Regions from separate parts of the Desulforhabdus amnigena genome, predicted to be linked through region 2. Evidence: riboswitches for the same ligand, from Rfam matches in the RefSeq annotation. Region 2 holds a riboswitch; each other region holds the start of a gene.

Region 1 (10,203 bases), 670 kb from region 2:
TTTATACATGTTCACCACATAAAACCCATATCCAGTATTGGCAAAGAATACATAATAGATCCAATTGCGGATTTGCGTCCGCTTTGTCCGAATTGCCACGCTGCAGTCCATGCCATTAATCCGCCGTACTCAATCGAGCAGATAAAGCAATTGGTCAAAGAATCGAGCGAAACGAGTAAATAATCACTTATGCAGGAGAATATCATGACTTCTTCTCTCCTGACAGGAAACGACCGAGCTATCCCCCGTCTTCGGATCTAAAATTCTGCAATGAAGGATCAATGTAGAAAAGGGATCAGGTCTTGCATTATGATATTACGGAACCCGGCGGGACCGCACCCGATCAGGATTGTAGGCATGTGGATGTAGTGCCGTCGACAACATCCTACGTGGCCTCTCTAATGGAATTTCCTTCAGGCGGCAACCTGAATCTGTAATTTGCCCCCCTGACCCGTCCTTTGAAAAAACGAAGTCCTGAAAAACCCACGTTTTGCAAATCCTAGCTGGATTGGGTTGTCCTGTTTCGGAAGCCTCGTATATGTGGGTTGGGGTGAATCAGTGACAGGGTGACGCCTGCGGTACGATAAGTTAATGGCGCCTTCTTGTAGTATGGCAAAAGCATGAAGTTATCTGATAAGCTGGTCAGCAATTAAGTAAAATGGACATGCATCACGGGGCGATCCTGTTATATAATCATATAAAATTAATTTGGATTTCCTTCCCCGCCAGTCCTGGCAATATGCCGTGAACGTCATATCCCGTATTATCGAACCGATTTTCAAGGAACCATACAAGCCGTTTCAGATGGCAACGCATGGAAAATTTCATATACGGGCGAACATCACTGAACCAAGAAAAAATTCCAGGACCAAAGAACTTGTACGATCAGGCTGGAATGGGCAAACCTGATGCCAATGGCGGCTGAAACTGCGAAATCTCGCTGGCCTTTTGTCAGTTGTTGCCCTTTTCCTTCAGCTGAAAAAGGATGGGGAGACGGGCCTTGCAGAGGACCGGTTTTCCGTTCTGCTTTGCCGGACTGAAGGTCGATTTCTTAACGGCCTGCAAAGCTTCCTCGTCGAATCCAGACCCAGCTCCCTGGACCACTTTTACATCGACCAGGTGTCCGAGTTCGTCAATGGTGACCAGGAGCAAAACGGTCCCCTCCTTCCCGAGTTCTCTGGCAAACCGGGGGTATCTGGGCAGGACCTTCCTGACGAACCGGGGACCATCTCCTGAGCCGAACGTCGCGTTGTACGGCCCCCCTCCTCCACCGGCACCGACACCGGAGCCTGCACCGGCACCCTCTCCGGAATGGCCTTTTCCGGGGCCATCGACATTTCCCGATCCAGCCCCTTCGCCATGCCCGGAAAGAGCGCCGGCGGCGGCACCGGGGCTCTCACTCTCGGCTTTCGCCACGGGGGACGAAGAGGGCTCCGCGTTCGCAATGGTCTGCTGCTTCTGGGGAAGCTTAGGCTTTGGCCTGGTTTTTGGCTTCTCCACGGGCTTTTTGACTTTCTTGGGAATCGGAACGAGGGGCACGGTCTCCTTGACCGTTTCAGCCGGATGCACCGCTTCCGTTTTTTCCGATTCCGGCTTCGCCGGTGCTTCCCGTTCAGGTTCCACCGTGGATTCCAGTGCCGGCGGAGACGGAACCTCCTCCGATCCTCCCGAAGGCTTCGGTTCCCCGTTTCCCTTATTCGAAGCGCCTTCTTCCCCCTCCCCTCCACCGCCTCCAATATCTTGCAGTGTGAGCAGGCTCACCGTGCACAGCGGGAGTTCAACCTTGCGGGGCGGCATCAGCCATGAACCAGCCAGTACCAGCAGGAAAACCGCGACGTGAACGAAAACGGACACGACCATGCCTTTCAGAACGCCTTCATCGAACAGTCCGTTATTCCTGTAATCCCGAGCTTCCATATTGCCTTGATCCTCAATACCCTTTCGTATTCACTTTCCATCGGAGAAAGTCGGCGAGAGGAAATTAATGTGAAAAAGGTTTCACTCTTTCATGAATCACCCGGTTGGATGGCACCGGAGCTCAGCTCTCCGGTAAGGGATGTTTTGCGCTTCCCGCGAGCGGTTCCGTTATCATGCCGATCTCTTCGATTCCCGCATCCCGAATAACTCCCATGACCTGGGCCACGAGCCCGTATTCGACCTTACGATCGGCTCGCAGGATGACGCCTCGTTTCTCCTGACACTCTTTTTGTATGGCCGAGAGCCTGGCCCCCAGCATCCCGAGCTCAACCTCGTTATCTTCGACGAGGACCTTCCCGTCGGCAGTCACACTCACCACGAGCCTTTCCGTCTCTGTGGGAATGGGCCTGGCGGAGACTGCGGGAAGCCTCACGTCGATGCCCTGGATCATCATCGGTGCCGCAACCATGAAAATGATCAGCAGAACGAGCATGACATCCACGAAAGGGGTCACGTTGATCTCCGATACCATCCGCCTACGTGAGCGGATGCCACTCATCTGCATACCCATTGGAAACACTCCTCATCCTGTCTGCAGGGAACTCTCGTCCCTGCGGCCGCACAAGCTTTGACTTTCCCTCGTAATCCCCAGTGTTTCCGATCCCTCATCGTCCTGCCTGGTCTCACACATCAAATCGGTCTTGAGCCTGTTGAGAAAATCGGAAGTGAACTGGAGCATATCGTCTTCTATCACCTGGATCTTGTTGGAGAAGTGGTTATAGGCCACCACTGCGGGAATGGCGGCCGCAAGCCCCATGGCCGTAGCCACGAGGGCTTCCGAGATGCCCGGGGCCACCACCGCCAGGTTGGCAGAACCTTTCATGCCAATGTCCTGAAAGCTGGTCATGATACCCCACACGGTGCCGAAAAGTCCGATGAAAGGGGCTGTGCTGCCCGTTGTGGCCAGAAACGACAGCATACGCTGCAACCGCTTCCTTTTGGAGATGACACCGCCCTGAATGGCGCGATCCACGTTCTCCAGAAGCATATCCGTATGTCCTTCCGTGTTCTTCAGCCTCTTGCTCTCCAAAAGGCCGCTTACGCGGTTCAGTTCCGCGTAGCCGATCCGGAAGATATGGGCCAGATGGCCTTCCCGAAGCCGATCACATTCTTTATGGAGCGGCTCCAGACTTTTGCACCGAATGAAAAGGTCCGCAAAAGCCTCCGATTCCCGGTTCACCTTTCGAAACTGGAAAGTCTTGGCCACGATGATGCCCCAACAGACCAAGGAGAGGCTTAGCAGACCTGCCATGATGGCCTGGACCACCGGTCCCGCATGGATCACCATGCTAAGAATGCCTGTCCCACCCGGGGTGGGAAGAACCTCCGCCACCTCTGCTGTCGCTTGAGTCGTTGCCGCCAGTATGGTCAAAATCAATGTTACACCTCCTTCTTATCCTGCCTTGGATACTTCCTGTTAAAAATGCTTCAAGAAAGTTGAGATGAATTTTTACGCTATTGAGGACAAAATCCTTATGGCATCGTGATCGCCTCTTCAAAAGTGAGTAAAAACAGTCAGAGGATTCAACCCTATCGGGCCGCGTAGTTATGATCTTGAGTATTAAGCGATCAGGCAAAAAAAAATCCCTAGAGCTAAACACTCTAAGGATTGCACCCTGCTTCACTTGATCCTTGATCAGGTCATCGGAATTTCCACGTACCGATTTCCCAAACAGCATCAGGCAGGTCTTCTGACTTACGGATCACTCTACTTTCCGGACCTTCCCATCCCGCTCCAGGCGCGACAGTGGCATCACCGGATTTCGTCCCCGTTCACAGCGGCGGGACCGTTCCCGACTTTCACGGGATTCCCTTTTAAGCTCAGCACTACTCGACCAAGAATTCCCGCTTCACACAAAACAACAATATGATCGCATCATTACAATCTTGGACTAAGAGCCTATCCGAAAACCTACCTCGGCAGCGGACACCCCCCTTTCATTCCCTCCTCAAGGGGGGACCAATGGAGGTGTCGCAAAGTCCACAGGTAGTTTCCGGATAGGTTCTAAGTAGCAGCACCTGATCCTCAAATAAACTTATTGAGTGAAAGATACAGGATACTCATTATAACGTCAATGATCATCTTTGAAATAAAAGCGGTACTGACAAGGGAAATTTGAACAGGAACCCTGCTGGTTGACTCAACTGCCACTACCTCCTACTTCAATGTCAACCGTCCCCTATTCTGAGAGATCAAAAGCTTGAACTGCGAGAGATCCGGCCTCAGAACTCTCTGCATCTCCCCCTGCGTCCTCTTGCTTGAGGAGCACCCCGATGAGAACGCCGAAACAAATTCCGAAGAAAAGGCCAATTTCAAAAGCGAGCCATGCCATGACACTCCCTCCTTTGCCCCAAGAGGTTAAGCACGCACTTTCCCCACTCTTATATATTATATCAATATTTTTAATAGCTTAACTAAATCAAAACATCTATTTTAGAAGGATCGGCTACGGAATTTGAAGAATGTTTTTCAACTTGAATAAAAACCATTTTATCAGTCGCGAGAACTACCAGGAGGCTACAAAAGCAATAGGAAGTTAAATTTAAAATAATCACTCATATGCCTGGCTGCAAATACAGAGATCCTTTTTGTTTAAAATACCCAATTCCTGAAAAAACGAAAAGGAGAAAAACACGTTCTGCCAGGTTCGGACAGATTTATCAGGCATCATTTGTGCATAAAGAAAGCTCCCTTGAATGACACTCCCACTGAGATCGAGGCAACGGTCATGTCACGCAGCCGGTCGGTGTGTCCATTGAACGGCAGGAGCCATGTCAACAAATTTGTTAACATGGATTGGGTCTAATTGACAAAATGGAAAGGCTGAGGCTTCACAGCGCTTCTCTTGGATCACGAGGCCTACCAGGAAAGGAAGAAATAATGTCAAGAAATATCGGAGCATTATCTATCTACTGTTTGGCTACCATGTTTTTTCATTTCCCACTGAGCGCCCATGCTCACCCCAATCAGGAAACTTCAGACTTTCGCAAAGTCACAGTCAGCGCTTACACCAACACCTCTTCGTGTACAGATACGACCCCCGGTCGTACAGCTTCTTCTCTTCGCATCAAACCAGAACATTACCGAAAGTTGGTCGCATTGAGTCCCGACCTGGCGAAGAATTACGACTTTGGCGATAAATTCTATCTGGTGGTCAAGGGAAAGAGCCACCTGGTAGAATTTCAAGATATCATGCCCAAGAAACACAAGAATAAGATCGACTTTCTTCTTCCCTCCAAACGGGAATGCATGAAGTTTGGAGTGACCCAAGGGGTACTCATTCCTGTGGACGACTGATGAGAAACATTTCTTTGAAAATAAAACCACTGAAGATGCCGTCTTCAAAACTTGACGGCATCTTCAGTGGTTTGAATCAGGCATGACCGTTGCCCATTCAGAGGGTTCCTGATGAGACCCCTCAATGACATTTCCCTCCACCATTCCATGGCATCATAGCAATGATGTCATGAACAGCGCCGTTTTCCACATCGCGAACGAATAAATTCGAAGGCTGTCCGCAGATTCTAAAGAACTGGATTCCCGGCACCTGATCCGCCTATCCCTTCACAATGAGCCTATGCCATCCAAGATGCAAAAATCTTCTCATATGTCCATAATTTCCAAATCATAACATTATAACGAAATATCGTTAATATTTGATATCATACCTTCCATATCAGGCCCTCGATCAAAAGGAAAAGGAGCATTTCTCATGGAATCCTCCATGGCTGAAGGCATCTCGAGGCTCTCCTTCCAGCCTTCAGAGGCTTCAAAAATCGCCTTTCAGAGTTGGCATATGAATTGCTCTTCATATCGATCAACTCAACAAGGAGTTCGATATGATTACTTCATTACAAATTCTTTTAGGTCTTTCTATGGGCTTTATGGGTTTCAATTTAATCGGTGAAAATCCAATTCCGGGATGTAGCGCCATCTTTGTAGCCGGGGTTTTGATCCTGGCAGGAATCGACCGTTTGTCCCAGTTAAAGCAATAAACACGGGAAGAGCACTGAAAACCATTCAAGATAAGCGATCGAATAGACGTAGACATTGCGCAATTTACGCAGATTAGAATATAAAGCCCCAAAAGGCCATCCCACACCGGCGTAACCCTTTTCACCCATGGGGTAACGAAAGTGTTTGAGAGGGTCCTTTGGGGCTTTCAACATTTGCGGGACCGATGTTATGATAATGCAACAGAAAAGAGATCATCATTTGAAACTTGAAACGGACGAATTCGGACACATCGGAGATTGAAACATGCCAAAAGAGAGTTTATCGCAAACCATCGATTGGGAACGCCTGCTCCGGGAATTTGAAAATTTTGAGGCATACGATGAGTCCTGCCACGCGGCGTGTGACACTTTCACACGATCCCTGATACATCCTGTCCCTGAATTCGTGGAAAAGCTGATCCAAAAGAAAATTCAAAAGGAAAAACTCAGTTACGAAGAATCGGTCAAGGCGCTTTACTGCTTTCTCTTACAAAAGCGTTACAATGAAAAATTGAATTTACTCCACTTCGCTTTCCATATTTTCGATGAGAACACCTGCCTTCCCGACGAAGTCATCAACCAGACCCCATTTCCTCATGAAGAAGGCCTTCCAAGCTTCAAACACTTCAATGATCCCTCCTACAAAATAGAATGTTAGGATCTCAAGAACTGTTCAATAAAATCAGCGACTTTCTTCTGTCCCTTGAACACGCCGTAATGCCCTTCACAAAGGATGTCCGCCCTTAGGTTCTGTTGACATTTCAGATTGGAACGTTCTCGTAGAGACCGAATCCATAAGGCATTGCACCGGAAAGGACCGCTTCGAGGCAGATCAAGCATCTATCTGAAAATGTGGAACTTTCAGCAAATGTCAACAGAACCTAGAGAGAAGAGCATTTCCAGGGACTGCAGGTAATTCTCTTTGTTTGAAAGAAGGTCCGGGTGAAGAGGCCCGTGTACATCCTGAGCGAAAACAACCTTCAAACCTTGAGATTTCGTCACATAGACCACTGACCCCGGTGAATGCCCAGGGGCGTGAAGAGCTTCGATAGTTCTTTCCCCCAAAGCGATTTCTTGTCGTTCTCCCTTAAGCTTTATGTCGATAGGGAAAGCCTCCATCTCGGATCCATACCAACCGGCAGCCGTCACGGTACTGTCTCCCCTTTCAAGAAATGGCGCATCGAATTCATGGGCGACCGTTCGACAGTGTGTGATTTCCCGCAACGCTTTAGCGCCTCCCGTGTGATCGAAATGGCAGTGAGTGATCAGGAGATACTCAATTTGTTCCGGGGCTACTCCAAGTTTCTTGATGTTGGATAATATTTTGTTCTGATCACGCCCACACCCTGCATCCACGAGAGCGGCATGTTCTCTGAAATGGATCAGATAAACCGCTGCATCTTCCGGAGAGCTGAATCTCCCACCACCTACCTGGTATATTTCGTCCGTTATTTTCACGATGATCCAATCCTTCTTACCTGTAACCGTTCACCACCCTTTTTATATCCGCAGATTGAGCAGATGCACAGAAAGGGAAAAACAGCCAATTTTTGAATTTTCCTTATTCTCTGCACTCTCCGCATTCTCTGCGGTGAACAATTGCCGTTATCCTGCGTTGATGCGTTGAATCGCGGAAAAAGATATCATTTCGCATTCGTTACTATTATACTGAATAATATTCAATGGCGAATGTGTTGAAAGTGTATTTCTGCAATAGTCTAAACGCGCCCAATCCAATAATGTTCAGTTGAGGTAAAATTTAAAAGTTTAAAATAAATTCTTGTCATCCAGATTCTTTCTTGAGGAAAAAATTCTAATACTTGTTGTCGTTGGGACCGAAATATCTTGCACATGCCGATGCGCGAAGAAGTAACCGGGTAGAAGATGAGAAAGGATGCATTGATGATACAGCAGAGCAGCAAATCAGCAGCGCGATTCGTGTGGAAAATCATTCTTAGTGTTGTTATCTGCACCCTCAGCGTGTCGAGGGTTTTGGCCGGAGACCTTGAAGAAATCAAAACGCGCGGAGTTTTGAGACATCTGGGAGTTCCTTATGCCAACTTTGTAACCGGGAGCGAAGACGGGCTGGATGTCGAAATGATAAGACTCTTCGCCATGCATCTCGGCGTTAAGTACGAATACGTCAAAACGACATGGGAAAGGGTTTTTTCAGATCTGACGGGAAAGAAAATCACAAATACCGGGGATGAAGTAAAAATCACGGGGGATGTTCCCGTCAAAGGGGATATTGCAGCCAACGGACTGACGATCCTTCCCTGGCGGAAGAAGGTTGCGGACTTTTCCGTTGCCACCTTCCCCAACCAGGTGTGGGCGGTTGCCAATGGAGACGCCCCTCTCACCCCCATCACTCCATCGGGAGACGTTCAAAAAGATATCAAGGCAGTCAAGGCTCAGCTACAGGGGAAAGTCATATTGGGCCTGACCAACACGTGCGTCGATCCTCACCTCTATGGCCTGGAAGAGGCAGGCGCCAAAATAAAAGGTTTCAGGGGAAGCTTGAACGAACTCGTACCGGCAATCATGAATGGCGAAGGGGATATCTGCCTCCAGGATGTTTCAGGCGTGCTGATTGCGGTAGAAAAATGGCCCGATAGGGTCAAGATCATTGGACCGGTTTCTTCTATGCAGAATATGGGTTATGCCTTTGACAAGAATTCCCCCGAATTACGTAACGCTTTCAATGAATTTTTCGAGCAATGCAAAAAAGACGGTACTTACAACCGACTTGTGATGAAGTATTATCCTGCTATTTTCAAATTTTATCCCGATTTCTTCAATTGAATCAGGTGCAGACAAAAAGGATGATCTCTCAGCCCATTCTTGGAAAGATGAAAACAAAAATACCAACACTTGCAACAAAAAAATGGAACATCACTGTAGCAGTCGCAAGCTTTGTATTGCTGGGATATATAGGGTTTCTGCTCTTCGCCAATTACCTTTCACAAGTAGAACTGCAGACAGCCACTCTTCAGCAACTGAAACAGGACATGGAAAAACGCTCCATGGCGGTGAGTTACTTCTACTCGGAACGCAAGAGCGATCTGAAGGATCTGCGTGAAAATCGCGACATCCTCGCTTACTTTCACAGCAAAGCACTCGGGATGTCCATGGAATACGGCCTTCAGGCCAGCCTGTTCAGCGTCACGGAATCGTTTAGCCGTCTCTTGAACGAGAAGACATTGGATCAGGAAAAAATTTACACTCAGATTGCATTCATCAAAGAGAACGGACAGCTGCTCTCAGGGGCTTTCTCCAGCGAATCGAGGGCTAAAAACGTAGAAAGCCTCTCTCACCTGCTCTCTCCGGAACTTGGCGATGCAGCGATCCTTGTCGATTCCAGCAAGCAGGATCCAGATGTTATTGTTTCCATTGCATATGATTACAAAGGAAAATACAAGGGGCAAATTGTCGCCTGGGTTTCTTCAGCAACCGTTTACAAACAGCTTGTAAAGGAGACCAGCACCCAGGTCGGACGTTCCCTCTATATCATCCCCAATAAAGGCGAACTCGGTTTGCCGTCGGATATTCGGCAAAAGCTCAAATCCTATGCCATGCCTGACCTTGAAGGCCTCGAAGCCGGCAAGATATATCGCATCCGCCCCTCTGCCAGGCATGGAAAATATGAAGAACTGATTGCAGGTCGCTTCCCCGTGAAAGGGACTCCCTTTTCCCTGCTGATTCTATCCGAGGCGTCGGACATATTTGGAAAAACCGCCCCCTGGCGCCTTCCCATTGCCATGGGTATCTTGTCATTGATCATCTTGGGCGGAACGGCTTTTGCTCTGAAGGTCAATACCCACAATCTTGTGCTTCGAACGCGCCTGGAAGAAACAGCCCGGAGCAAACAGGACGTGGAGACAAAAAACAGGCAGCTGGAGAAAGAGATTTCCGAGCGCAGAAGGATCGAAGCGGCCCTCAAGGAATCCGAGGAAAAATACCGAATATTGGTGGACAATACCAATGAAGGAATATTCATCTATCAGGACGACGTCATCAAGTTTCCCAATCGTCGTTTACTGGCCATTACGGGATACTCGGAAGTCGAGTTGACCGGAATGTCTTTCTCGGACCTGCTCCATCCCGATGAACAGGAGTCAGCCTTGGAAAGGCATACCAGATCCTTGAAGGAGGGTGAAGTTGCCGGAGATTATGTCTGCCGGACACTCAATAAAGCAGGAGAACAACTCTGGTTCGAAGTCAATGCTGTCC
Region 2 (10,203 bases):
TGGACAAAGACTGCCGAATGAAGGAGGAACCCCCTGTGTGGAGCGGAGGTGTCCCCGGTGTGGGGCTGCCATGATCCGGGAATAGAGTGAAAATCATTGGAATGGAGGATATGATCATGCCAAGAGGAGATGGAACAGGACCTATGGGTATGGGACCCATGACCGGGCGCGGCGCCGGCTATTGCGCCGGCACCGGAATGCCGGGCTATGCCAATCCCTTTCCCCGTTGCGGATTTGGAATGGGATTTGGCTGGGGCCGTGGATTTGGAGGCGGTGGGCGAGGATGGCGGCACATGTACTACGCTACGGGTGTGCCAGGCCGGTTGCGATTCGGTGGGTATGCCGGACCGTATCAAAAGCCCGATTTGGAGATGGAGAAACAGTCTCTTAGGAGCCAGGCCGAAGCCCTGCAGTCGGAACTTGACTTCATTAAAAAGCGCCTGAGCGAGTTGGAAACCGGTGAGCAGGCGTAAGCTTGCGACAGAAAGTGCACGGCCACACCTTAGAGGATGTCTGAAAATTCCCCCTTGAGAGGGGTAGGGGGTGTCAAGATTTCGCGAACCAGAAAAACACCCCCCTTGGCCCCCTCAAGGGGGGAATCGAAGCAGGTTCGGCTCCCAAGCAGAGGAATTTTCAGACAGCCTCTTACTTGTTGAGCGGGATGCGGTCGCGCATTCTTCATCTGGGGAAGCGGAAGGGGGGATCTATGCGCGTAAAGGGAGAAGAGGTGTAAGTTCGGAATGAAGACATATTTGGATTGTATTCCCTGCTTTGTTCGCCAGGCCCTCGATGCGGCCCGCATGGCGTCGGCGGAACCGGAAGTTCATGAAAGGATGCTCCGTGAGGTGTTGCACTGGACGAGCGAGATGGACCTGGATGAGCCGCCACCCGCCCTCGCGCAACGAATTCATCGGAGGCTGCGTGAAGTCAGCGGCGTGCCGGATCCTTACCGGGAGGCGAAGGATCGTTTGAACCAAATGGCCTTGAATTTCCTGCCGGAACTGAAAGCCGGTATTGATGCGGCGGCGGATCCACTGGCCATGGCGGTGCGTCTGGCCATTGCAGGCAATGTCATCGATATGGGGGTGAACAGCAATGTGGAGGAGTCGGATGTGCGCCAGTCGGTTTCCCAGGCGCTGACGGAACACTTCACCGGAGAGCTGAACGGCTTTCGCCGGGCTGTGGCCGAAGCAAGAAATATTCTCTACCTGGCTGATAACGCTGGTGAAATTGCCTTTGACCGTTTGCTCATCGAACAGCTTTTGCCTGCGCCGGTCACCCTGGTGGTGCGCGGCAGGCCGGTCATCAATGACGCAACCATGGCCGATGCCCATGCCGTGGGGCTTCACGAAGTCGTTGAGATCATCGACAATGGTTCAGACGCTCCCGGCACCATGCTCGAAGATTGCAGCAAGGAGTTCAGGCGCCGTTTTGCAGAGGCTGACATGATCCTTGCCAAAGGGCAGGGCAACTTCGAAACGCTCAGCGACGAATCCCATAACATTTTTTTCCTGTTCAAGGCCAAGTGTCCCGTGATCGCAGCCCACGCGGGGCTGCCGCTGGGAACCCATGCATTGAGGCGAAGCAACACGTAATGATGCCTGTTCAGGCGCACACAAAACGAAGGCTTCAAGCGTTGAGAATTGTATAACTGCAGGAGACCCAATCATGCCGGATTTCGACGGAACAGGTCCAAGAGGACTGGGGCCCATGAGCGGTAAGGGCAGAGGCTACTGCATGCTGAAGATATCCCAGCTTCCCGACGAACCTCATACAGGATTTGCCGGTTTGGCTGGAAAGCCGCTGACTTTGTATCCCGGTTCACCATCCGCGGATATTGCTTCCTTGAAGTTTCGGGTGCAGTGCCTTCAAGTGATGCTTCGAGACATTCAGCGTCGCATCGAAGTCCTGGAGGATGTCAGACGAAGAATGTGTGATCTACAGCCCCCTACTGACGCTTTTCAACCTCCATGACCGGAACAGTCACAAGGAAAAATGAAAAAAGGGCAAAGATATGCAAGGTGATAGGGAAAGCGGGAAATGCTCTTGAAAAGCGATGTCAGCATGAGCCATGAGCTATGAACCATGAGCCTTTTTTCATATAAACCGCAGAGACATGGAGAACACTAAGTTTTCATTTGAAAGTCTTTCTCTGAGCCCTCTGTGTCTCCGTGGTTCCGATGAAATCTAGCAATGCCAAGTTAAGAGCCTATCCGGAAGCCACTCATGGACCTTGGCCCCCTCGTAGTCCTCTGACAAGGGCAGTTTTTTGCCCTTCCCGCTAAAGCGGCTATTCAAGCCACTTTTATTTTAATTCCTGCTTTGGTATAACATATTGAATTTGCTGTATTTTAGAAAAAATGCCCTTATTGGCTTTAGTCCACCCCCTCGAAGAGGGAATTGAAGGGGAGGGGCCGCTCTGGAGGATAGGTTTTCGGATGGGCACCAAAATAGGCGGATACTTTCTGCTCTCTTTTGTCTCTTTGAAGCGAAGGTTTGGGCTCTCTCATGGTTCTGGCGGGAGCTGTTTGTTCAATGTCGAAAAACCGGTTTCACCGAAAACGGAATGATGAAAGAAGGAACAATGAAAAAAAAATTGCTTGCCGGTCTCATTTTTGGAAGCATGATTGCTATGGTTGCCCTGGGGCTGGCAGTCATTGGCTCTGCTCAGGGAACGAAAAAGGAGGATTGTTTTTATTCTTCCAGTCTGCACGCCACAGCGAGAGGAATGGCCTATTGGTATGACAAGGCAAATGGCGGCCTTGAAACCATTACGGGTATTCCCTACGCGGAAGCTGGATGCAATAAGTGCCATGTCGCTTCATGCGATGCCTGCCATAAGGTGGAGGTGAAGGGAAAACCCACCTATTCTGTCGCTACAGCAAAAGATCAGGAGAAGTGTCTGGGCTGCCACGCTCGCGAGGCACATATGATCATGAGGATCGATAAGGAATCGAACACTCCTGATGTTCACGTTGCAAACGGGATGGGCTGTATGGATTGCCACACCGCACGTGAAATCCATGGCGATGGGATGGAGTATAAGTCAATGAAAGAGCCGGGAGCAATGGACGTGACGTGTGAGCAGTGCCACGAATCGGGGCCGGAAAGCATCTCGCACACTGTTCATGGAAACAGGCTGGACTGTAAAGCCTGCCATGTGCGTCATGTTGTGAGCTGCAACAGTTGCCACTTCGAGACCATGATGAAAGAAAACAAAAGGGTAGCTCTTCCCGTATCCGGCTGGAAATTTCTGATGAACTACAATGGAAAGGTGACGTCGGCGAATATGCAATCTTTCGTAGCCCCGGGAAATAAAACTTTCCTCATATTTGCGCCTCAATTCAGTCATTCGGTGATGAAAGAGGGGACCAAATGTGAAGAATGTCATGCAACAGAAATTGTCCAGAAAACATTGAAGGGGGGTATCGATCTTTCCTGGCTTGAAGGAGGAAAAGAACTCAATCTGAAAGGGGTGATTCCTGTCGTAAAAGGAGTGCAGTACCGTTGTGTATATCAAAATTATGAAAACGGAACATGGACGCCGATTTCCAATCCAGCCGATCCGAAGATACAGTATGTCGGATTTGGTTCTCCTTTGACGGAAGAACAGTTAAAGAAAATGGGAAAGCCGCAAAAGAGCGAAAAATAGAGTTGCGATGGCTTCCTACATGGACGGGGAGAGTCGATGAGTTTGCCTCGGGTTAAGATTACAATTTTGGTGGACAACAAGTCTGCCGATGGACTGCTTGCCGAACATGGTCTGTCCTTCTGGATAGAGGTTGACGGCAAAAGAATTCTTTTTGATACAGGCCAGAAAGATGCTCTGGCAGTGAACTCCAGGATGCTTGGCGTGGACTTGAGCCGGACCGATCTCGTGGTTTTGAGCCATGGACACTATGATCATACCGGTGCCATCCCCTACGTACTTGGATGTGCTCCTTGCGCTCATGTATATTTGCATTCGGCGGCGTTCCTGCCACGCTACAGTGTTCGGGATAAAGTTGCAAAGCCCATACAGATGCCAGCCGATTCCATGAGCGCTGTAATGAATTTGGCCGATGAGAAGATTCATTATATCGCACAACCTGTATTTCCCCTCGAACGGGTTGGAATCACCGGCCCCATTCCAAGAGAGACTGATTTCGAAGATACGGGCGGCCCTTTCTTTCTCGACCCGATCGGATTGCGTCCGGATCCCATCGAGGACGATCTTGCCCTTTGGATCCAAACAGAGGAAGGTCTCGTCATTTGTGTCGGATGCTGCCATGGAGGTTTGGTGAATACGGTGCGTCGCATTGCAGATATAACGGGTGAGCGGCGTATTCGTGTGTTAATGGGAGGGTTTCATCTATCGAATGCGGATATGGACAGATTGAAACGAACGGCCGCAGCATTGAGGGAATACGATATTGCTGCGCTCATTCCCTGCCATTGCACCGGCGATGGGGCCGTCGAATACTTCAAAAAGCATTTGGATTGCCCTGTGCAAGCCGGACATGGAGGTTTCTCGCTGAATGTTCCATGAGGGATTGGGCCCATCGGCGCCGGATCTCCATGCGGCCAACGACTGCCTTCATGGCCCGTTTTATTTCTTGACAGGGTGTGAAAGACCGTGCTACTTGTTCTGCCACAATCGAATATCGCTGTCAGGTGCATTGCCGCTTAAAAGGGAATCCCGTGAAAATCGGGAACGGTCCCGCCGCTGTAAACGGAGACGAAATCCGCACATGCCACTGTTTCACGCCGCTGAGACGGGAAGGCTCGGAGAGTAGGACGATCCGGGAGTCAGAAGACCTGCCTGATGCATGAAGAGTCGTCCGTACGTGGATATATGTGGTGGCTCACTGAAGGACCAAGTAAATCAGGGTGCAATCCTCAGAGCGTTTTTTGCTCTGGGGATTTTTTTTTGGCTGAAGCTGAGCACCTTTCGTCTCGCTCACGAAAGGCTTTGGCCCCTCCTCAACACACTTTCATCTCTTGACCATCCGGAGGCTCTGCCGGGGGCTTCCGGATGCCCGGACATCAACAGCCTGGAGGTGCAGCATGTAACGAGGCATGATCCTTTAGTTTTTCCAATCACTTCATTGCCAAACCGATATTGAATCTGTCAGCACCAGGGAAGGGAGTGAGAATCTCCCGCCGCCCCGCGACTGTGACCGGGACGAAAGCCGCATGTTAGCCACTGTTCTCGGATGGAGAATGGGAAGGCGCGGCCGGTAGGGCGAACGGCAGCCAGGAGGCCTGAGCGACGGAAAAACCTGATTTGTTGTCCCCGAGGGGGGAAGGAGGTTTTATGTGCCGGTGTACCTCGCTTCGGTTCAAGTCGTGCTGCGTTCTTGCGGTCCTTTCTGTTTCCTGCCTTTATATCGCAGATATTTCAACAGGTAATCGTCCTGAAGGAAGCACCGGTGGGGTCTCGATGTCTGCCATTTATGCCGGAGTCCATTCCGATAGTGCTTGCTTATGGGCTCACGCTTCCCCACTGGATTCCGGTGCTTATGATAAGTCCTCCCGATGCGTCCCGGAAGCAATGCCGGTCACTGGAAATTCTTTCTCCACGCCTGCCAGAGATCCATCCGTGTACGTGGATGCCGTTTCGCCCCTTGAAATCGGGAGATCCAGGGCCCTGTACCTTTTGGACCTTCTGGAAGAAAAGCTTCCAGCCAACTTCCGCAATGGTCCGAATTTGCTCTTCCATCAAAAACCCATGAACAAGGAGCTCACATGTTAAACCTTCTTTCCAACACCGAAAGTTACATGTCTTTCTACCACACAGTCCTCTCCCTCAATGGAGAGAACATGCATCTGGGGCGGGCAAGCCATGTTCAGGTCTTTCGATTGCCCGATGATTGGGCTCACCCAGGTATCACCCATTCCGTCCGCTTTTACGACGGCCGCTACTACAGAGAATTGCTGGGAGCCGCCTCCATCGAGCTCGAAAGCGACACGGTGGTTCTCGACATGGGCCAGGGGAAGGTCTACCGCTTCGTCAAGCAGGCCGCCCGGCGCGACGTAAATAAAACACAAGCATAGCGCATCATTTTCTCAAACTAAGGACGAACAAATCATGGCAGACGAATTCAATGCGAACGCTCATCAGACCTGCGGATGCGACAGCCCCAGGCTCTTCCCTGAATTCGAGCCGGCCACTTACGAAACCTGGTATCAGGAAGCGGTGGCCAGTCTCAAAGGGGCGCCCTTCGAAAAGAAGGTGATCACCAAAACCTATGAAGAAATAGACCTGCAGCCCATGTATTGGGCCAAGGACGTGGAGGACCTTCCCCACATGGGGGCTCTTCCCAGCTATCCGGCATATGCCCGGGGGACGGAGCCCGGAGGCTATGTATTGAAGCCCTGGGACATTTGCCAGGAAATCGATTGCAGCACACCCCAGGAATTCAATGAAGTGGCCAGGCATGACCTGGCTCGGGGGCAAAATGCTCTCAAGCTCGTGCTTGACCGGTCGTCCCGCAGGGGGCTTGACCCCGATGTCCACAGCAACAATGACTGGGTGGGAAAAAACGGCCTTTCTCTCGCCACGGTGGATGAACTCGGTACCGCCCTGCGAGGCATCGACCTGCGCACGACACCCCTCATGATCCATGCCGGGGCGGTCGCTCTGCCCATGGTGGTGCTTCTTGCCGCCTACCTTCGCCATCAGGGAGATTCTCTGGCTGACATTCGATGCTGCGTGGGCGCCGATCCTTTGGCCGAGCTGGTCACGGAAGGGAAGCTTCGGGTTCCTTTTGCCACCGCTTACGATACCATGAGCACGCTTGTTTCCTGGTCCAAAGGACATGCTCCCCATCTTCAAACCATCCTGGTGCATGGGAGTCCCTATCACGATGCGGGCGGAAGCGCCGTCCAGGAGCTCGCCTACGCCATTGCAACGGGAGTGGAATACCTTCGCGAGTTGAGCAAAAGGAGGCTCTCCGTCGACGATGTCGCTCCATGCATGCGCTTCGTCTTTTCCCTGGGTCCCAATTTTTTCATGGAAATAGCCAAGCTCCGGGCTGCACGCCTCTTGTGGGCTCAGGTTGTCCAGGCTTTCGGCGGAAGCCCCGAAGCCCAAAAGATGACGATTCATGCCCGAACTTCGGCGTACACCAAGACTGTTTGTGATCCTTATGTGAACATGCTGCGCAACACTACCGAAGCCTTCTCGGGCGCCATGGGAGGAGTGGACAGTATGCATGTTTGTCCTTTCGATGAGCCCATCCGCCCGGCGGATGAGTTTTCCCGACGTGTTTCCCGCAACCTGCAGATCATCTTGCAGGAGGAGGCGCATTTCGTTCATCCCATCGATCCTGCCGGCGGCTCCTGGTACATCGAAAAGCTGGCAGACTCCGTGGCCCGCAAGGCGTGGAAGCTTTTTCAGGATGTGGAAGCCGCAGGCGGTATGACCCAGGCTCTCCTGGAAGGCCTGCCGCAGGCCGCCGTGGCCGCTAGGAAGGCAAAGAACATCGATACCCGCAAAGATATAAAAGTCGGCACAAACATGTATCCCAACCTGAAGGAAATTCCGCTGGCTGCGCCGAACATGGACTTCAAGGCCCTTCAGAGCAAACGCGCAGGGCAGGTGCAGGCCTATCGCCTCCAGTCGGATCTATTCAAATTATATGATCAACTGGGGGATTTTCGTATCAAGATCGGGGGCCTACAGCACGGAATTCGGAGAAGAGCAGGAAGTGGAAATCGTTCGGAAAAATGGCCGATGAATTTGAAGCGCTTGAAGGCCGCCGTCCCCGCATCATGGTGGTCAAAATGGGCCAGGACGGGCATGACCGAGGTGCCAAAGTAGTCGCCACGGCTTTCGCCGATCTGGGTTTCGACGTGGACGTCGGCCAGCTTTTTCAGACACCTGAAGAGGCAGCAGCGCAGGCGGTGGAAAACGACGTGCACGCCATCGGCATGAGCTCCCTCGCTGCAGGAGACAAGATCCTCCTGCCGGCCCTGGTGCAGGAGTTGAAGCGGCTGGGGCGAGAAGACATCGTGGTCATCGCGGGTGGTGTCATTCCTGTTCAGGATTACGACTACCTGAGAGAGCAGGGGGCTTCCCTCATCTTCGGCTCGGGTACGGTCATTCCCGTGGCGGCTCAGAAAGTCCTGCCTGAGATCGAACGTGGGGTGGTCAGTGGAAGGTTCTCGGCCACCATGGCTGCGGACCTGCTGGTGAAGAGATTTGAAGCGTCAAGGCATACGTGAAGTCATGCCTCACATAAAAATGATCCGGGACGGGATTCCCCCTTCCTCATGAAAGCTCATAATGTTACCCTCACACATCTATGTGACATTGTCATATAAACCACGGAGACACAGAGGGCACAGAGAAAGACCTCCAAATGAAATCTCGGTGTTCTCCGTGTTTCCGTGGTTCAAATGAAATCTGACAATGTCAAGTTAAAATGGAGGCGGTTTTCCGAAAAGAGCCAGATTGCTTTTTAGAGCATCCGGGCAATGGTCGGAGGGCGTTTTCGCAAGAGGCTCGAAAGATATAAAATTCAGTCCGCCACGGCATAGTGGGGCGGATGTCTTCCTGAAGGAGATAAAAGATGAAAATCTATACTGGAACGGGGGATCGTGGGACCACCAGCCTCTTCAGTGGAGAGCGGGTTCCCAAGAGCCACGATCGACTCAAGGCCTATGGTGATCTGGATGAGCTCAGTTCCTTTCTTGGGCTGCTTGCGGCCAGGCTTCTACGGGAAGAAAAGGAGACAGTGGCTCAGCTCCAGAGTATCCAGGGAGACCTGTTGAGCATGGGGGCCTGGCTGGCCACGACCCCTGATTCACAGTCGGCCTGCGTGCTGACGGAAATGACGGATGCGCCCAGGCGTTGCGTGGAACGATCCATTGACGCCATGCAGGAGCGGCTTGAGCCCCTCACACAGTTCATCCTGCCGGGTGGTCACGAAACGGCGGGCCTGGCCCATGTGGCTCGTACGGTGTGCCGAAGAGCTGAGCGGGATGTCGTTGCCATGTATTCCGCCATGAGCGAAGAAGAGCGCACGCCCCAGGTAGAGGAGTTCCTGGTTTACCTCAACCGCCTTTCGGATTACCTCTTCGTGCTGGCCCGTTTCTGCAACGTCATGCACGGCGTTGGGGATGTGTTGTGGAGTCAGTAGCCACGGCGGGAGAGCGGGAAAAGGGTGGCGCGGAGCTGCTGTGGCCGGAGTCACTTATGCCCTTAGGGAGGATCTGCATGAAAATCGAAGTCCGATGCAAACAGTGCGGCCGGCATTTTGTCAAATATTCCTACAGCAAAACCGCGCGCTGTGAAGAGTGCAGGCGGTTCAACAGGGAGGCGATTGAGGCGAAGGAAACCTACACGAGGCATTGTGGTTTACCCCTCATGGCTGTGATTGGCCACAAAAAAACATGAACTGGTCAGTCGGGATTTTTTCCCGATAGGAGGGCGGTGGGCAGAGAACTCCGGGGCAAAGTTTGTGGGGAGCTTGAAAGGCTTTTATATCGGCATTAATTATGTCAATAGGAGTGAACCTGTCGCATGAGGTGATCTGTCATGTTTTGGGACAACATAACTTTTGCCTTTGAGGGAACGGCGGACCGCCCCTGCAAGGGTCTTGATTTGATCCGGGAGTTCAACGCATTGCATCGGCTTGGAGGGTATCGCAGGAGTGCGGGTGTATTTCTGGCGCTTGTCATCCTTCTGGGGTGTGCGCCAGCCATATCCCCCCAGCTTCGCAAAGAAGCCGCTGTGGATATTCCTTTCGGAGAAGTTTTGCGAGACCCTGAGCGCTATGTAGGGAAGACCTTCATTTGGGGCGGAACCATCCTCGATGCGCGAAACACTCCCGAGGGGACGATGCTCAAGGTGCTGCAAAAGCCGATGGATTTTCAGAGTCGCCCCAGAGATGTGGACAGATCCGAAGGGCGCTTTCTCGCTCTCGACAAACGTTACCTGGATCCCGCCATCTATGCGGAAGGACGGACCGTTACCGTGGCCGGTGAATTGGTGGGCAAGCGGGTTCTGCCATTGGGGGATATCGACTATGCCTACCCGTTGCTTGCCGTCAAGGAGATAAACCTGTGGCCGAAAGAACCCCCCACTCCTTATTACTACTATCCATATTATCCGTATCCCTATTGGGGATGGCGCTATTACTGGTGGCCCTGAGTTCAACGATGGGAATACCTTGCTGAGGAGGGACGTGTGGAACGGGGCCTGACTCGCCAGGAACT
Region 3 (10,203 bases), 160 kb from region 2:
ATTTCCCGGGCGTGGATGATCCGGGCGGCGATCTTTTCGTTTTCCTCGCGGAATCGCTCTTGAAAGCCCCGGGGGTCCAGGTCGTATTCTTCCCGGTATTGCATGAGAAGTGCCCGTTTTTCGAGATCGGCTTCGGCCGTTACCTCGACGCAAAGCCCAAATCGGTCGAGAAGCTGCGGCCTCAATTCCCCTTCTTCGGGATTCATGGTCCCACTCAGGATGAAGCGGGCGGGATGACGGTAGGAAATCCCCTCGCGCTCGATGCGGTTTTCCCCGCAAGCCGCCGCATCCAGGATGATGTCTACGATGTGGTCGTCCAGCAGGTTGACTTCGTCCACGTAGAGAATGCCCCGGTGTGCTTTGGCCAGGAGCCCCGGCTGAAGGACGCGTATCCCCTTTTTTATGGCCAGATCGAAGTCGATTCCCCCTGCGACCCTGTCCTCGGTGGCATTCAAGGGAAGTGTGATCACTTTCGTGCGGCGCCACACTTCCCGATGTTGCGCCCGCTTTTCACGGCACTTTTCACAAAGCTCGCTTTGCTGATCCGGGTCGCACGAATAGGGGCACCCCTGAACGACCTTGATTTCCGGCAACAGAGCCGCCAGCGCACGCACTGCTGTGGACTTGGCCGTACCCTTCTCGCCCCGGATGAGGACTCCGCCGACTTGAGGGTTGATAGCATTCAGGATCAGGGAAAGCTTCAGTTTTTCCTGTCCCACGATGGCGGAAAATGGATAAACATTTTTATGCATAAGTCCTGCTCTTTAAGCAAAAACGATGGCTGAATAAGAGCCTGTTCGAAAACCTCCTATGGACCTTGGAATAACCCCCTCAGTCCCCCTTGAGGGGGGAATTGAAGGGGGATGTCCTCTGCCAAGGATGGGTTTCGGATAGGCTCTTGGTGCGACACTGTCACATGAAATCTGAGAACGTCGAGTTAAGGAGAAGGTTGAAATCGCCATTTTTCCTGGAGCCGTTCCATAAAGTGCGGTACATCACACAGGTCAAAGAATTGGTTCCCCCTCGATTGTAATACTGCCTGCTGGGACAATCGCCCGGGCAGCGATCCGCCAGGACGCAGGTTTTGCACTCCTCGGAAAACAATGTGAACCGTTTCAAGGCCATGAGGCGCTCTCTATCGGGATGATCCAGCGTTCCCGCGGCGAAAAGGGGATCGCCGGCCGTCTGTGAACAGGGATAGAGCGTTCCATCGGGATGTATTGCCAGGCTTTCCCCCTTGCAGGCATGACAGAAGGGCGGATTCTTCTTTCGATGAGATGCCTGTTCCAACAAGTCCATTTCCCGAAGCCGCAGAGGAGAGGTTCGCCTGGCGTTGACCCCACTCAGTGTTGCCATAAAGCCGGTGATTCCTTTTTCAAGGGATTCGGGAGTGGCTTGAGACACACCCCCTTTCACTCCCCTTCCTTTTCGGACAAAGAGGTCCATTCCCACTCCCCGTGCGCTTTTGAATGCGCCGAGGACAAGGGGGATCTGCTTCAAATGCGCAACATTCTGCTGGGTGACGACGGTAGTCACTCGGAACGGGACGCCTTCCTGTGAAAGGAGTTTCATTGCATGGATCGTGGCGAGGGCTCCCCCGCGCAGTTTTTCCTGAACTTCGGGGGGACCGTCGAGGCTCACTCCCACTTGAATGTCATATTTCGCACAGAGCCTTACCAGAGCCCGATCCATCGTCGTCCCGTTGGTCTGAAGAGCCAGCGTTGCCGGCCAGCCCGCTTTTCGCGTGGTCGAGGCGACCCATTCGATCAACTCCGGTTGAAGGGTCGGCTCCCCTCCCGTCATTTGAACATGAAACGGCAGGCCCGAAGATGCGGCAAGCCTCAGGCCTCTCATCGCCGTTTCACGGGGCATGGAGAGCGGATGGACCTCCTCTTCCCTGTAACAATAGGCGCAGCGGAGATTGCAGGCCGTTGTCAGCAGGAGCATCAGGTAACGTGGAGCCGTCTTCATCGAGTTTTTTAGAGCCTATCCGAAAACCTGCCTCGGCAGCGGACACCCCCCTTTAATTCCCCCCTCGAGGGGGGACCAAGGGGGGGCGCAAGTCCACAGGTGGTTTCCGGATAGGTACTTAGAAGACCATTTTCAAACCGCCGTAAACCCAGCGGCCGGGCATGGTGTACCCGCCTTCGGAATAGTTTTCATCCATGAGGTTTTCCACTTTCATGAAGAGATCCAAGTCCTTGAAAAACTTGTAGTCCTTCAGGACTTTGTAGGTTGCGGCCAGGTCCACTGTGGCGACACTGTCTTCTTCCCATCGGATCTTGTTCCAGTATGGATCATAGAGCGGAACGATCTTTTCATCCTGCCAGGTTATTTTTGCCGACATGCTCAGCCTCTCCAGGGGGTAGGTCTCCAAAATGAAGCTCAGCTTGTTTCTGGGCAGGTACTCCTTTCGAATCCATGCGTCGGTGGGATCGTTCTTGTACTTGGAGTCCGCGTAGGTGTATGCCGCACCGAAGCTGAAGTATTTGCAGGGTCTTGTCAAAAAGGATGCCTCGACACCCTGTGTCTGGGCCTCTTTGGCATTGACGTATTGGTTGGCGAAACCGTCATAGGCGATCTGGTCATCGAAATCGATGTGGAACCAGGTCAGTCCCAGTTCGATCTTTTTATCCAGAAAATATTGGGAGATACCGAATTCGTAGCTGGTGCTCTCTTCAGGTTCCAAATCGGGATTGCCTACGGTGATGAGTTGCCCCATGAAAATGTAACCGCCGTAAATTTCATAGAGAGACGGTGTCCGGTAGCCGGTACCGAAGTGGGAATGAATTTTGGTGTCGGTTTGCTTGAAAATATAAGCGGCGGAAACTTCCCCGACCACTTTGGAGTCGAATTCCTCGTGGTCGTTGTAGCGCAGGCCGCCGGTGAAAAAGAGGGACCGGTCGAAAAAGGCGAACTGGGCCTGCCCGAAGAGATCGTATCCTCCCCAGTCGTAATCGAAATCGACGGGATCGTATATTCCACTGCCGGGATCCAGGGGTTCACGCCCGTCATAGCTCGCCCCTTCATAGTCCATCCCCATAGTCAGGGTGAGCCACTCGGTGGCATGAACGTTATGCTGCATCTCCACATAGCTGGTGGAGCCGTCGTAGTTGGAACGGTCTCCGGATATTTTGGACCAGAAATAATGGCGTTCGGTTTCTCCGTATGACGCCTTGACGGAATAATCCCACATCGAACAGACCTGGTGGTTGAAGTTGAGCCCTGTCTGGTTCAGGAAGCTTTCTCTATGGCTGTTTGGGTCGGCCACGTTCTTAACGAGCTGATAGTTTTTGTCCAGCGAGGGATTATGTTCGCTCATGGCCAGATCGGAGTCGTACATGATATTGCTGAGCTCCAGCGTCATGTCGTCTCTAAGCTTTACTCCCGCTCCCGCCGTGAATCCCAGATTTTCGTAGTAATACCCGTACTTGCCTCCGTTCTTCACGCCGTCGGTGGTCGTGTATAGGGGGTCGAGGTCGATGTAATATTTTTCTTGCCCGTAAGCAAACCGGCCGTTTTCGATGAATGTGTTGTATTCTCCCATTTCATTTCGCAGGCTGACCGTGAGCCCTTCCCGCCACCTTTCCGGGATAATATTGATCACTCCTCCCATCGCCTGAGTTCCGTATAGAGTGCTGTTGGTTCCTTTGAGCACCTCGATGCGGTCGAGGTTGCTTGCGCTTTGGAGGTCTCCAATGAAATATTGCAAAGTATGCTGGGTATCTGCGGCATCCCTCAAAGGCATGCCGTTGTATTGAAACTGGGTGTATTGAGCTCCCGCCCCGCGTATGCTGATGTTGGTGAACTGCCCCGGCCCTCCGTTTCGCTCCATGATGACGCCGGGGAGGGTATCGATCAATTCCGGAATGTAGTATTGCTCCCGGACCGCCCGGTCTTCCCGATCCACCACACTGACACTTTTGGTCACCTCGGAAAGGGGTGTTTCCGTTCTGGTCGCCGTTACCACCATGGGCTCCAGGGCGGCTGTTTCTTTTACCGATGCCTCTTTTTCGTCTTTTCCCGATTTCTCCTGTTCAGCGGAATTTGCTGTCACCTCCTCGTTTTCCTGCGCCGGAACCGAATGAAGAGGAATCATCAGGCAGAATACCGCCAAAACCGCAACGAAATAGCGTTTCACATTTCCTCCTTGCCAATCCCCCCACCTTTTTGTGAGAATGACGGCGGGGACTACTTTGAAACAGGTTTACAGTTCCCAGGGGGCAGATCCGGTTCTTGCCAGGGACTCCGATCTGCCCCTTTCTTTTTGCTTTGCGATGACAGGTATTTGATTCTTTGATATTTCTCCTTTCGCTTGTTGAGTAAACGCCCACAGGTTTCATGTACGCCGTTGTTCAGGGGGGAGCAGTTCAGAATTCGATGCCCTTCTGAGCTTTGATTCCGGCCTTCAAATGGTGCTTCACTTCACGCATTTCAGTGACCATGTCCGCAATGTCCAGGAGTGATGCTGGGGCATTGCGCCCTGTTATGAGCACGTGCAGCGCTTCCGGCTTTCGACAAAGAAATGCGATGGCCTCCTCTTCGTCCACCATCCCATAGTTCAGGGGGTACGTGAATTCGTCCAAAACGACCAGGTGATGCCGTCCCTCTTCAATGATGCTTTTGGCCAGTTTCCATCCCTCCTGCGCCGCCCGGCGATCGCCTTCCGGGTCGCCGGACTTCCAGGTGAAGCCCTGTCCCACAACGTGAAACTCCAGCAAGTCTTCAAATCGCTTTGCGGAGTTTAATTCGCCGTATTTCCACTTTCCTTTGATGAACTGAATGATACACACGGGCAGTCCGTGTCCCAGAGCGCGGAAAGCAAGACCGAGGGCTGCGGTGGTTTTGCCTTTGCCGTTGCCGGTATTTACCATGATCAATCCTTTAGTCTGCATGGGACAACTCCTCGGTGAGCGGTTTTGCACATTCCTCATGAAGCGCAGTCCAACGGTATTCCAGCCCCGCAAGCAAAGCTTCCAAGGATGTGTACGCTTTGTTCGAGCCGCGAATATGCCAGGATATCGAGCCGTTTTCGCACGTCACTTCGACGCACCGCTCCGTTTTGCCCTGGGGGAGGACGCGATATCCTGCACGCTCGAGTGCACGGTAGGTCCACATGGCATGCACGCCTTCCCCACACAATCCGATTTCTCCCCGTTCCGCATTGCTGAGGGTGAAAGCCCCCGATCCTTTGTCGAACGACACCCCGGCGTCGGCGAAGGTTTTGGCAAAGGCGTCGCACAATACCAGGTCTTCCGGGACGCCCTCGAGGAGCGGGCCGCCGGCAGGCAGGAGCCATAGCCGGTCGGCACAGCGGAGCGCCAGATCGAGATCATGTGTCGACAGCAGGATGGCCCTCTGTCCGTCGTGAACCAATCCCTTCAACAGATGCATGAGTTCCACACGGCGAGGCAAATCGAGAAACGCCGTCGCTTCGTCCAGGATCATGACTTGTGGCTCCTGGGCCAGCGCCCGGGCTATCATGACCTTTTGCCTTTCACCGTCGCTGAGTTCGCAGACCGGGCGGTGCGCCAGTTCTTCGATGCCCACGTCGGCAATGGCCCGCCACACCGCTTCCTCGTCCTTTTTGCCCAGCCGTCCCGCCCAGTCGGTGTAGGGATGGCGGCCCAAAGCCACGAGCGTCTTGACCGGCATCATGCCGACGGCGACCCTTTGGGTCAGGACCAGGCTCATGCGTTGTGCCAGCATGTGGGGGGAGAGCTCCTTCAAAGGTTCTCCTGCAATGCAAACCGTGCCGGATAAGGGGGGGTGCATCCCGCAGAGGGTTCGGATCAAAGTCGACTTGCCGGCGCCGTTGGGGCCGAGGAGACAGACGAACTCCCCTTCGCGCAGCGCAATGTTGATCCCCTCCGTGACGATGCGCGGGGGGCGCCTGGGTTTCCTGTATCCGACAGCCAGATCCCGTGCCTCCAGCAGTGTTTGTCTCTTCATGTTCCAGCCTCCATGGCATTTCGACGGCGAAGAATCACGCCAATGACGACCGGTGCACCGATCAGAGCGGTCACCGCGTTGAGGGGCAGTACGACCTGAGTGCCGGGCAGCTGAGCGATGAGGTCGGCCAGCAGCGCCAGCGTCGCCCCGAGAAGAATTACGGCGGGTACGAGAACATGGTGGTCCGATGTCTTCAGCAGCAGACGGCACAGGTGAGGGACCGCTATTCCAAGAAAACCGATGGGGCCGCAATAGGCCGTGACGGACCCCGCCAGGAGCGAAGAGCCCAGAATGATCCAGAAGCGCGTGGCGCGGATATTGACCCCCATGCTGCGGGCGTAGCCTTCCCCCAGGAGAAATGCGTTCAGGGGTTTTGCAAGGAACCGGGCCAGTGCGAGACCCATGATCACGGTCGGAGCGAAGACCGTGATCTGTTTCCATGTCACTCCACCGAAGGAGCCGAATGTCCAGACCACGTATCTTTGCATCTGTTGTTCGAGGGAGAACTGCATGAGGATGCTCACCAGAGAGCCGCTGATGTAGCCGAACATGAGTCCGATGATGAGCAGGGTCACGTTACTCTCCACCTGGCGTGCAATCCCCAGAACGATGCTCAGAACCGTAACGGCGCCAAGCGTTGCCGAAAAGATCAGGGAGAAGTTCCCCGAGATCCCGGTTTTTTCCACCAGGATGCTCCAGCCCATCCCCCCGGCGGTCATGATGGTCAAGGCCACGCCGAGACTCGCTCCGGAGCTTATGCCGAGGACAAAAGGGTCTGCCAGTGGATTGCGGAACAGGGTCTGCATTTTCAATCCGGCGATGCCCAACGCCGCTCCCGCAAGAGCGGCAGTGACCGCTCGCGGCAGGCGGAAGAGCAGGACGATGTTTCGCCATCCGGCAGGAGCGTCCTCATGCCCGAGCAGAATGGAAATGACGCTCTTGAAGGGAATCAATACCGAGCCCAGAGAGAGCTCCAGTGTGAAGACGACCGCCAGCGTGGTGATGAGTCCCGCCCAGAGAAGTGTACTGCTCCGGGAGAGGGTTTGTGCTGGGTCGGCATAAAAAAAAGAGGGAATGTTCCGCATCAGTTTTCTTTCTCCGCGTGGAGTGGAAGCTGCCGGTACCAAATGCGCTGGTGGGAAGGCAGTCGATCCGGATGGAAAATGCTGATGAGATCGGCGAGTACGAGGTCCGGCCGGGCCATCCCCGTTTCCCAGAAATCGTTGCCGCCTCCGGGCCCTATTTTGGCGTTGTTGTTGTACACATGGCCCGTGCGAAAGGCCCGGAATGCACCGTAACGCTCGTCGGCTCCCGACAGTTCTTCCAATGAGCTGCAGGCCCCCGGATTCAGCCAGAATGCCGCATCCCTGGCGCGATCGAAGACCGTTTCCATGCCAATGGGCATGACTCCCGTCGACGTGTCGTCGCTCCAGAGGTAGTCCGCCCCCGCATCTGCCATGAATTTTGCGTGGTAGCTTTTGCCTCCGGCGACATACCATAAGTCACGGTAGACCATTCCGTACAATACCGTGGGCCGTTCCGTCACCGTCCCCATCTTTTCCGCCAGATCTTCATAGCGCATTGCTATCTCGTCGAAGAGGCGCTCGGCTTCCGCCTCTTTGTTGAAAAAAGCGGCAATGAACTTTATCCACTCGGTGCGGCCCAGTGGCGTAGATTCCATGTGACAGGCTTCGATGACCGTTCGAAAGCCGGCTTCAATGAGTTTGGGATGTTTGTCAAACTGGGGAATGCCGGTGCCGTGGGTTATAACGATGTCCGGCTGAAGAGCGAAGAGCTGCTCCATGTTCAGTTCTCTGTCCATTCCGTTGCTTCCGCAGCCGATTTCAGTGACCTGCCCCTGCTGGATCATTTCTACCACCTTGGGCGTGGTGACACGTGTACAACCGGAAAATCCCACCAATGCCTGTTCAATCTGAAGCATAGGGAAGAACGGCACGGAGCTTGTGCTCGTAAGAGCTGCCCGCCGCACCGGGACCTCGACGACCACGGCTTCAGGAGGCGCTGTCGGAGGCGTTTGGCCGTGCGGCACGAGGAGGTAGGTGAAAGTCACTTGAGCGTCACGCCAGGGGGAGAGAACCTGAATCTTTTTGTACGTATTGTGGTATTCGATGGTGAAGCCTTTGGCATATCGAATCCGCGCCTTGCCGGGAAAGAGGTCAGCCTGCCCGTGCTCCGTTTGAGCTTCATGCTCCGCAATGGGCGCGGAAGGATGGGGAGGTTGCGGGAGCGTATTTTCGGCCATGAACATCGCCGCACAGGTCGCGATGGAGATGAAAGGAAAAAAAGCCGAAAGGATGCAGAAAACAATACGTGCAAAGGATGAAGGAAAAACGTACATGGATGGGGCTTTCCTTTTCCCCCCTCGGGGATTCGGTGAAAAGTTCCGGCATCGTTCAGGTCTCCTGGCTCACGTTCATCCTAATCACCGCGCCTTCCCATCACGCTTCTGGGCATGACAGTGGCACCATGCGGTTTTCGTCCCGATCACAGTCGCGGGGCGGCGGAAGATTTGCACTTCCTTCCCTTGAAACGATGCAACTTGTTCAATGAGTTTTTGCTGTTAGAGTTTTTAGTACCTCTTACCACGAAGGCACAGAGATCACAGGGGAATTCCATAGGAATTCCAAAATTTTCTCCGTGCCATCCGTGTCTCCGTGGTGAATAACGAGATACCGGAATCCGCCAACTCCCTTGAGCGGATCGCAGCCCTCTTTTCAAAAATGAGCAAAAGCGGCAGCGAGATGATCCAGCCATATCTCGACAATCTCAGGGTATTCGGCCGTGCCCTTCAAAACGGCCTCGCTCGCGATGCCGTTCTTGGTGAGAACCGACTTCCAGCTGTCCGGCTCGTCTCCCGCCATGTCGTTTCGCGCATGATCACCCGCTACGAGCATAAACGGCATGAGATAAACCTTTTTCACTTTTCGTTCAGTGAGTTTCGGCAAAAGGTCATCCAGGGCCGGGTACCCTTCCACAGTGCCTACGAACACGTTGGGATCGAGTTCCTGAAAAATTTGGTTCATTGCCAGGTACAAGGCGTCGGCTGGATGCTTTTCACTGCCGTGGCCCATGAGAAGAACCGCTTCTTCCGGTTTTCTGCTGGCCGGAATATGTTTGATCATGGCTTTTGCCGCTCTTTCCATGTCTTCCTTGGAGGAAAGCAGGGGCCGTGCGATTAGTATTTTCTCAAAACCTCCCGACATCTCCTGGAAGCAATGAGCGTTCTGGTAGAGATCGTGGAACTCGATTCCGGGAATAGTGTGCAAGGAAAGGATGGCGCAATGGGTGTAATTTTCGTTCATGAGCTTTGCCAGAGCCACTTCGGGGGAATCCATGATCTTGCCCTGCTTGGCCAGTTTGGCTCGAATGATACCGGATGTATAAGCCCATCGGATCTCAACACCCGGAAAGCGTTTTCTGGCTTCAGCGTCAATCACGTCAAACGCCTTTTGGGCTTCGGGTACGCTTGTTCCAAAGGCTACCAGCAAAATCGCCTTCTTTTCAGCCCTCTTTTCCCCATGGCCGGCAAAGGCATTGACACTCAAAGTACTCAAGAAAACGAGCAGGCCCATTAGAAACAGCCATTTTTGCAGCATTTCGAAATCCTCCCTTTTGTTTTCGGTTCATTGCAAGCGCGGCAAGGCAAAAAAAAAATCCTTAGAGCTGAATACTCTAAGGATTGCACCCTGGTTCACTTAGTCCTCGATCAGGTCATCGGATATCTCCACGCACCGATTTCCAAAGCAACATCAGGCAGGTCTTCTGACTTGCGGATCATTCTACTCTCCGAACCTTCCCATCCCGCTTTGAACGGACAGTGGCTCCTACGGATTTCGTCCCCGGTAACAGCGGCGGGACCGTTCCCGAATTTCACGGGATTCCCTTTTAAACCAAGCGGCACCTGACATCCATATTGTTTATACGGCATCATCTATACGAGATACTGTCAGATATGTCAACAATCATTCATGTACCTTATGGAAAAGCAGGCAGGACAATACCTCGACAAAGTTCCCTGGTTCATTGTTTCAGCTTCACATGCCATTGCGCGTTCATCTCTAAGCGATTATCGTAAGACAATAGTTAGGAAAGTATTTTAGGGACGACCTTGAATTCCTGAGACAAGACTGAAGTTATTCCACAACTGCAAAGAGGAGACAGGTTATGACGGAGCTTCTGCGAGAAATGTTGGAACACCCCCTCTTTAAAGATCTCAACATTGGAAACATC

The links. Region 2 has a riboswitch for cobalamin ahead of QMG16_RS10815 (hypothetical protein). Riboswitches for the same ligand answer to the same signal wherever they lie in the genome.
Region 1: linked by a shared signal. The riboswitch ahead of tolQ (protein TolQ) and the one ahead of QMG16_RS10815 (hypothetical protein) in region 2 are both predicted to bind cobalamin.
Region 3: linked by a shared signal. The riboswitch ahead of QMG16_RS10155 (ABC transporter substrate-binding protein) and the one ahead of QMG16_RS10815 (hypothetical protein) in region 2 are both predicted to bind cobalamin.

The regions. Positions count from the first base shown of each region.
Region 1 is NZ_BSDR01000001.1:1,866,589-1,876,791, forward strand. It holds gene QMG16_RS08085 (HNH endonuclease) at 1-183, shown strand, start outside; gene QMG16_RS08090 (energy transducer TonB) at 952-1,917, opposite strand; gene QMG16_RS08095 (ExbD/TolR family protein) at 2,039-2,488, opposite strand; gene tolQ (protein TolQ) at 2,501-3,355, opposite strand; cobalamin riboswitch at 3,642-3,832, opposite strand; gene QMG16_RS08105 (hypothetical protein) at 4,158-4,310, opposite strand; gene QMG16_RS08110 (RlpA-like double-psi beta-barrel domain-containing protein) at 4,859-5,275, shown strand; gene QMG16_RS08115 (hypothetical protein) at 5,818-5,973, shown strand; gene QMG16_RS08120 (hypothetical protein) at 6,239-6,631, shown strand; gene QMG16_RS08125 (MBL fold metallo-hydrolase) at 6,835-7,431, opposite strand; gene QMG16_RS08130 (transporter substrate-binding domain-containing protein) at 7,876-8,775, shown strand; gene QMG16_RS08135 (response regulator) at 8,823-10,203, shown strand, end outside.
Region 2 is NZ_BSDR01000001.1:2,536,141-2,546,343, reverse strand. It holds gene QMG16_RS10845 (NifB/NifX family molybdenum-iron cluster-binding protein) at 1-85, shown strand, start outside; gene QMG16_RS10840 (DUF5320 domain-containing protein) at 117-473, shown strand; gene QMG16_RS10835 (damage-control phosphatase ARMT1 family protein) at 741-1,595, shown strand; gene QMG16_RS10830 (DUF5320 domain-containing protein) at 1,669-1,974, shown strand; gene QMG16_RS10825 (cytochrome c3 family protein) at 2,585-3,652, shown strand; gene QMG16_RS10820 (MBL fold metallo-hydrolase) at 3,689-4,528, shown strand; cobalamin riboswitch at 4,635-4,819, shown strand; cobalamin riboswitch at 5,065-5,266, shown strand; gene QMG16_RS10815 (hypothetical protein) at 5,297-5,734, shown strand; gene QMG16_RS10810 (hypothetical protein) at 5,728-6,036, shown strand; partial or broken gene QMG16_RS10805 (acyl-CoA mutase large subunit family protein) at 6,071-7,573, shown strand; partial or broken gene QMG16_RS10800 (cobalamin-dependent protein) at 7,647-8,208, shown strand; gene QMG16_RS10795 (cob(I)yrinic acid a,c-diamide adenosyltransferase) at 8,556-9,125, shown strand; gene QMG16_RS10790 (hypothetical protein) at 9,203-9,382, shown strand; gene QMG16_RS10785 (Slp family lipoprotein) at 9,524-10,138, shown strand; gene QMG16_RS10780 (PAS and helix-turn-helix domain-containing protein) at 10,175-10,203, shown strand, end outside.
Region 3 is NZ_BSDR01000001.1:2,374,243-2,384,445, reverse strand. It holds gene QMG16_RS10185 (putative cobaltochelatase) at 1-752, opposite strand, end outside; gene QMG16_RS10180 (radical SAM/SPASM domain-containing protein) at 913-1,971, opposite strand; gene QMG16_RS10175 (TonB-dependent receptor plug domain-containing protein) at 2,090-4,141, opposite strand; gene cobO (cob(I)yrinic acid a,c-diamide adenosyltransferase) at 4,371-4,895, opposite strand; gene QMG16_RS10165 (ABC transporter ATP-binding protein) at 4,885-5,952, opposite strand; gene QMG16_RS10160 (iron chelate uptake ABC transporter family permease subunit) at 5,949-7,037, opposite strand; gene QMG16_RS10155 (ABC transporter substrate-binding protein) at 7,037-8,311, opposite strand; cobalamin riboswitch at 8,349-8,521, opposite strand; gene QMG16_RS10150 (sirohydrochlorin cobaltochelatase) at 8,688-9,569, opposite strand; cobalamin riboswitch at 9,709-9,893, opposite strand; gene QMG16_RS10145 (cyclic nucleotide-binding domain-containing protein) at 10,138-10,203, shown strand, end outside.